Pseudoxanthobacter soli DSM 19599: one gene and its partner. The protein of the gene in region 2 interacts with the protein of the main gene of each other region in a pairwise test. Links are inferred from orthologs where the notes say so. Each region holds a gene or a part of one and is shown on either strand. Other genes may lie near its edges. The genes, in order: BUF17_RS09395 and BUF17_RS12040.

Evidence for each region.
Region 1: the proteins of BUF17_RS12040 (region 2) and BUF17_RS09395 interact in binary tests that used the Escherichia coli proteins (3 or more experiments, as listed by UniProt). The link is inferred for Pseudoxanthobacter soli DSM 19599 from one-to-one orthologs.

The regions. Positions count from the first base shown.
Region 1 is NZ_FRXO01000003.1:395,547-399,395, reverse strand. The notes cover bases 75-3,612. They hold BUF17_RS09395 (2-oxoglutarate dehydrogenase E1 component), read right to left. Parts: upstream 3,251-3,612; coding sequence 275-3,250; downstream 75-274. Other genes in these bases: sucD (succinate--CoA ligase subunit alpha), read right to left, coding at 3,537-3,612; odhB (2-oxoglutarate dehydrogenase complex dihydrolipoyllysine-residue succinyltransferase), read right to left, coding at 75-123. Outside these bases: more of odhB, read right to left, coding at 1-74; more of sucD, read right to left, coding at 3,613-3,849. UniProt on the Escherichia coli protein: E1 component of the 2-oxoglutarate dehydrogenase (OGDH) complex which catalyzes the decarboxylation of 2-oxoglutarate, the first step in the conversion of 2-oxoglutarate to succinyl-CoA and CO(2).
Region 2 is NZ_FRXO01000004.1:417,183-420,433, reverse strand. What follows is about bases 194-3,133. They hold BUF17_RS12040 (ABC-F family ATP-binding cassette domain-containing protein), read right to left. Parts: upstream 2,639-3,133; coding sequence 749-2,638; downstream 194-748. Other genes in these bases: BUF17_RS12035 (DinB family protein), read right to left, coding at 2,713-3,133; clcA (H(+)/Cl(-) exchange transporter ClcA), read left to right, coding at 194-594. Also shown: more of clcA, read left to right, coding at 1-193; more of BUF17_RS12035, read right to left, coding at 3,134-3,219. UniProt on the Escherichia coli protein: Genetic data indicate it may be involved in ribosome assembly or function.

The DNA of each region.
Region 1 (3,849 bases), on a different replicon or contig from region 2:
GGTCTCGAGTTCGACCAGGGGCTCATCGACCGCGACCGCATCGCCCGGCTTCTTGAACCACTGACCGATCGTCGCCTCGCTGACCGATTCGCCGAGGGTCGGAACGCGGATTTCCGTCGCCATGGTGGCCTCTTTCTCCGATTGGCCCGCGTGGGCCGTCTCCGGCCTCAGTCGCGCGCAGGGTCTTGTTCGTGCTTGCGTTTGGCTGGCTTGCGTTTGACTTGAAAGCCGCCGGCCGCGGGGACCGGGGACGGCGGCCTTTCCATGTCGGTGCTCAGACCCGCAGCGCCTCGTCGAGGAACGCCTTGAGCTGGGCGAGGTGGGTGGACATCAGGCCGGTGGCGGTCGCCGCCGACGCGGGACGGCCCGCATAGCTCGGCCGGCCGGACTTGAGGCCGGCCTGCTCGACCGCCCATTCCAGATAGGTCTGGACGAAGCTCCACGAGCCCATGTTCTTCGGCTCTTCCTGGCACCAAACGACGTCGGCGTTCGGGAAGCGCTGCAGATAGCCGACCACCGACTTGCTCGGGAACGGATAGATCTGCTCGACGCGCAGCAGGAACACGTCGTCGATGCCCCGCTTCTCGCGCTCCTCCAGAAGGTCGTAATAGACCTTGCCGGAGCACAGCACGACGCGGCGGATCTTCTCGTTCGGCACCAGCTTGACGGTCGTCAGGCCGCTGCCGTTCTCGGCATCGTCCGGCAGCAGGCGGTGGAAGCTCGAGTCCGGCCCGAACTCCTCCAACCTGGAAACCGCCCGCTTGTGGCGCAGCAGCGACTTCGGCGTCATCAGCACCAAGGGCTTGCGGAACTCGCGGCGCAGCTGCCGGCGCAGGATGTGGAAGTAGTTCGCCGGCGTCGTGCAGTTGGCGACCTGCATGTTGTCCTCGGCGCACATCTGCAGATAGCGCTCCAGACGGGCGGAGGAATGCTCCGGCCCCTGGCCTTCATAGCCGTGGGGCAGCAGCACCACGAGGCCGGACATGCGCAGCCACTTGCGCTCGCCCGAGGAGATGAACTGGTCGAACACCACCTGCGCGCCGTTCGCGAAGTCGCCGAACTGGGCTTCCCAGAGCGTCAGCGCCTTCGGCTCGGCGAGCGAGTAGCCGTATTCGAACCCGAGCACGGCCTCTTCGGACAGCATCGAGTTGATGACCTCGTAGCGCTCCTGGCCCGGCTGGATATTGTTCAGCGGGATGTAGCGCTCCTCGGTCTCCTGATCGAACAGCACCGAATGGCGCTGGGAGAAGGTGCCGCGCTCCACGTCCTGGCCGACGAGGCGGACGGGATTGCTCTCGGTCAGCAGCGCGCCGAACGCCAGCGCCTCGCCGGTCGCCCAGTCGATGCCCTCGCCGGTCTCGATCATCTTGCGACGATTGTCGAGGAAGCGGCCGATGGTCTTGTGGATGTTGAAGCCTTCCGGCACCTGCGTCAGCGACAGGCCGATGCGCTTCAGTTCGTCCATGGCGACGCCGGTGCGGCCGCGGCGCGGATCGTCGCCGGTTTCGGCCTGGCGCATGCCCTGCCAGCGACCGTCGAGCCAGTCCGCCTTGTTCGGCGCATAGTGCTGGCCGGCGGCGAACTCCTCTTCCAGCTTCGCCTTCCACGCCGCCTTGGCCTCGTCGATCTCCGCAGCCGTCATCAGGCCCTCGGCGACGAGCTTGTCGGCGTAGATCTGCAGCGTGGTCGGATGGCTGCGGATCTTCTTGTACATCAGCGGCTGGGTGAAGCCCGGCTCGTCGCCCTCGTTGTGACCGAAGCGGCGATAGCAGAACATGTCGATCACGACGGGCTTGTGGAAGGCCTGCCGGAACTCCGTCGCGATCTTGGCGACATAGACCACCGCTTCCGGATCGTCGCCGTTCACGTGGAAGATCGGCGCCTCGATCATCTTGGCGACGTCCGACGGATAGGGCGAGGACCGCGAATAGCGCGGGTTGGTGGTGAAGCCGATCTGGTTGTTGATGATGACGTGGATCGAGCCGCCGGTGCGGTGGCCCTTCAGGCCGGACAGCCCGAGGCACTCGGCCACGACGCCCTGGCCGGCGAACGCGGCGTCGCCGTGGATCAGGAGCGGCAGGACGGCCGTGCGCGAGTGATCCTGGAGCTGGTCCTGCTTGGCGCGCGCCTTGCCGAGCACGACGGGATCGACGATCTCGAGATGCGACGGGTTCGCGGTGAGCGACAGGTGGACCTTGTTGGCATCGAACTCGCGGTCAGACGAGGCACCGAGATGGTACTTCACGTCGCCGGAGCCGGCCACGTCGTCGGGGGCGTAGGAGCCGCCCTTGAACTCGTGGAACACCGCGCGATGGGGCTTGGCCATCACGTTGGTGAGGATGTTGAGGCGGCCGCGATGGGCCATGCCGAGCACGATCTGCTTCAGGCCGAGCTGACCGCCGCGCTTGATGATCTGCTCGAGCGCCGGGACGACGGATTCGCCGCCGTCGAGGCCGAACCGCTTGGTGCCGGTGAACTTGAGATCGAGGAAGCGCTCGAAGCCTTCCGCCTCGATCAGCTTGTTCAGGATCGCCTTCTTGCCCTCGGGCGTGAAGGAAACCTGCTTGTCCGGTCCCTCGATGCGCGACTGGATCCACGCCTTCTCGGCCGGATCGGAGATGTGCATGAACTCGACGCCGATGGTCGAGCAATAGGTGCGCTTCAGGATGTCGAGCATTTCGCGCACGGTCGCGAACTCGAGGCCGAGCACGTTGTCGATGAAGATCTTGCGGTCGTAATCGGCCTCGGAGAAGCCGTAGGACGAGGGATGCAGCTCCTCGTGGTCGCCGGTGTCGAAGCCGAGCGGATCGAGGTCGGCAAACAGGTGGCCGCGCATCCGATACGCGCGGATCATCATGATCGCGCGGACGGAATCACGGGTCGAGCGCAGGATATCCGCCTCGGAGGGGGCGGGAACCGCGCCCTTGCTCTCCTTGACCGTCTTCTCGGCCTTGGCCTTGATCTTGTCGCCGAGCGACTTCTCGAGATAGGCCCAGTTGCCGTCGAGGACGGCGACCATCTCGCCGTTGGCCACGACCGGCCAGTCCTCGCGCTTCCAAGGCGCGCCCTGCGCCTCGCGCTTGACCACCGCGGGGTCTTCTTTCAGGGACGAGAAGAAATCACGCCATTCCGGATCGACAGAGGCGGGGTCGGTCTCGTAACGCCCGTAAAGGTCCTCGATATAGGCCGCGTTGCCGCCATAGAGGAACGAGGTCAGAGCGAACGCCTCGTTTGAATCCTGCCGTGCCATCGGTTTCGACCGGCGTCGGGCGCCGGCCTCCCTGCTGGTTGATTGACTGACGGATTGCCGACCGCGGTTAGCCGCGCCGCCGCTCCGCTCCCCCCGTTAGAGGGCTCCCGCACCGGGAAACCGCGGGGCGGCTTCCGGGCGGCGCGGGCCGCACGTGCATCTATATAGGACAAATTCCAACATGGCGCCGCCTTGTTGCCCGTGTCTTCTTCAAGACCCGTTCAAGTCAGCCATGCTTGAAACGAACAGCTCGCGAGGATGTTTCCATCCCCGCGAGCCGGAAATCTCAGCCCTTCAGGACTTCGACGAGGGTCTTGCCGAGGCGCGCCGGCGAGGGCGAGACGCGGATGCCCGCGGCTTCCATCGCGGCGATCTTGGATTCGGAACCGCCCGAACCGCCGGAGATGATGGCGCCGGCATGGCCCATGCGGCGGCCGGGAGGGGCGGTACGGCCGGCGATGAAGCCGACCATCGGCTTCTTGCGGCCGCGCTTGGCCTCGTCGGCGATGAACTGCGCCGCCTGCTCCTCGGCGTCGCCGCCGATCTCGCCGATCATCACGATCGACTCGGTCTTGTCGTCGGCGAGGAACAGCTCGAGG
Region 2 (3,251 bases):
GGCGTCGTCGGTGTCGTCATCGGTATTCTGGCTCTGCTCAGGCCCGAAGCGACCGGGGGAGGCGAACAGCTCGTGCTGACGATGACCGGCGAGAACCTCAGCGTGCTGGCCCTCGCCATCATCGTGGTCATCCGTTTCGCCATGACGATGGCGAGCTATTCCACGGGCGTTCCGGGCGGCATCTTCGCACCAATCCTGGCGCTCGCCACGGCGGTGGGCCTGTTGTTCGGCGGTCTCCTCAGCCTTGTCGTTCCGCTGCCGCCGGGGGCCTCCGTCGCCTTCGCCGTCGCCGCCATGGGTGGGCTGTTCTCTTCCACCGTGCGGGCACCGCTGGTGGGCATGGTTCTCGTTGCGGAGCTGACCGGCGCCTACGACCTGTTGCTCCCAGTCATAGCCACCTGCGTGACCGCCAACGTCGTCGCCGAGGCGCTGAAGGGCAGGCCGATCTACGAGGTGCTGCTGGAACGCACGCTACGCTTGTCCGGCCAGACCATGCCGCCCTCGGGCAGCGACGATGCGATGGGAGGATGGGACGAGCCAGAGCGGCGGCATCCCGATCGCCTGATACCGGATAAGCCGAAACCGGGCGCATAGCGCGCCCGGCAGCGCCTTCTCGTCGGGCGACGACCCGTGTGGCGAAGCGTCTCCGATCGGCCTTACGGGTCCAGGCTATCGGCGCGCGCGCCGCTCCGCGCCATTGCATGACTCCGCGCCATGCAGGATCCGCCGGAGCGCGGCGGTCCGCCAACTACCCGCCACTCATCTCGTTTTCGTACCGCTCGGAGAGTTCGAGCCAGGTCTCCTCGGCCGCTTCAAGAGCCTTGGCCGCATCGGCCCGCTCCTTGGCGACGGCAACACCACGCCCGGGAATGCCGCTGAACAGCTTCGGATCGGCAAGCGACTTGTCGAGCCGGGCGAGGGTGGCCCGCAGCGCCTCGATCCTTTTTTCAGCCGTCTGGATTTCCTTTCGCAGCGGCGCCAGTTGGGCGCGGCGGTCGGCATTGGCCTTGCGCCGTTCCTGACCGCTGGCCGCGCTTCCGCTCTCGTCTGGCCGCTGTCCGCCCTTGCCGCCGCCTTTGCCGACGACGAGCCGCCGATAATCCTCCAGATCGCCGTCGAACGGGGCGACGGTGCCGTTGGCAACGAGCCAAAGCCGGTCGGCGCAGGCTTCGACGAGATGGCGGTCGTGGCTGATGAGGACCACGGCGCCTTCGAAATCGTTGATGGCTTCGATCAGGGCCGCCCGGCTGTCGACGTCGAGATGGTTGGTCGGTTCGTCGAGAATCAGCAGGTGGGCGCCGTCGAATGTTGCGAGCCCCATCAGCAGCCGCGCCTTCTCGCCGCCGGAGAGGTCGCGCGCCGGCGTGTCCATCCGGTCCGTCGGTAACCCGAAGCCGGCGACGCGGGCGCGAATCCTCGCTTCGCTCTCGCCTGTGACCCGATTGCGGACATGCTCGACGGCGGATTGCGACGGCACGAGTTCGTCGAGCTGGTGCTGGGCGAAATAGGCCACCTTCAGCTTGTTCGCGCGGGTGTAGCTGCCGGTTTCGGGCGCCAGCTTGCCTGCGATCAGCTTGGCGAACGTGGATTTGCCGTTGCCGTTCTGGCCGAGAAGGGCGATCCGGTCGTCTTCGTCGATCCGCAAGCTGAGCCGGCTCAGGATCGGCTTGCCCGGCTGGTAGCCGACCGAGCCGCCGTCGACGGTGATGATCGGCGGCGCCAGCCGACCCTCGCCTTTCGGGAACTGGAACGGTGCGACCTCGCCATCCACCACGGCGGCAATCGGCTGAAGTCGTTCGAGCATCTTCAGGCGGGATTGGGCCTGACTGGCCTTCGAGGCCTTGGCGCGGAAGCGATCCACGAAGGATTGCAGGTGCTTGCGCTGCTGCTCCTGCTTTTCAGCCGCCTTGCGCTGCAAGGTTTGCGTCGCGCTGCGCTGGCGTTCGAACGCATCGTAGCCGCCGCGATAGGAGACGAGCTTGCCCTGGTCGAGATGGACGATCGTATCGACCACCTTGTTGAGCAGGTCGCGATCGTGGCTGATCAGCACCACCGTGTGAGGGTAGCGCGTCAAGTAATTCTCCAACCAGAGCGTGCCTTCGAGATCGAGATAGTTCGTCGGCTCATCAAGAAGCAGGAGATCGGGTTCGGAGAACAGCACGCCCGCGAGGGCGACGCGCATCCGCCAGCCGCCGGAGAACGACTTGCAGGGTCGGGCCTGCGCCTCGGTGTCGAAACCGAGCCCGGCGAGGATTGCGGCCGCGCGGGCCTCGGCGGAATGGGAGCCGATATCGCTGAGGCGCGTATGGATGTCGGCGATGCGGTGGGGATCGGTGGCAGTTTCCGCTTCCGCCAGAAGAGCGGTGCGCTCCTTGTCCGCCTGCAGCACGACCTCGATCAGGCTTTCGTCGGTGCCGGGCGCTTCCTGCGCGACCTGACCCGTCTTGATGCCACGGGCGATGGTCACGGACCCGGTCTCGGGCGCGATCTCGCCGTTGATCAGCCGGAAAAGCGTGCTCTTGCCGGCGCCGTTGCGGCCCACGAGGCCGACGCGGCTGCGCTCATGCACCACGACGGTGGCGTGGTCCAGCAGCGTGCGGCCGGCGATGCGGTAGGTGACGTCGTTGATGGACAGCATGATGGCGGCGGTTTTGCCCGCTCCCGACCTCGCCTGCAAGCCCTCTGTCGGACCCGCGCCGCCGGTTCGAGTACCTAGAGCCCGACGCCGCTCTCGCGCTGGTAGAACATCAGGTCGAGCGCGAGATCACGATGTCCCAGCCGGGTGAGGATGACGTGCGCCTGGCCACGATGGTGGGTCTGGTGATTGAAAAGGTGGGAGAGCGCCGGTGCGAGCGGCTGCTCGATCACGTCCGGGCTCGATACCCTCCGGTAACGCAGCCGGCCGGCGAGCGCGACGTCGTCGAGGGAACCGATCCAGGCGACGATGCGGGCGTCTTCCGCCTCCCGTGCCGCGCGCAGCTCGGGCAGGGTTTCGTAGAGAATGGCATCGAGCCGGGCCGGTGCCTCGCCCTGGCCGGTGAAGCGCTGCATCCAGATCTGGTCGGTAACGAGCAGGTGGTTCAGCGTTCCGTGGAGCGAGCGGAAGAACGCCCCGTGATCCGCGCGGTAGTCCTCGTCGGACAGCGCCGCAGCGGCATCGTAGAGCCGCGCATTGGCCCAGGCATTGTAGCCGGCGAGCATGGTGAAGAGATCGCGCATCGAAACTGGTCTCTTGGCCGGATTCGGGATCG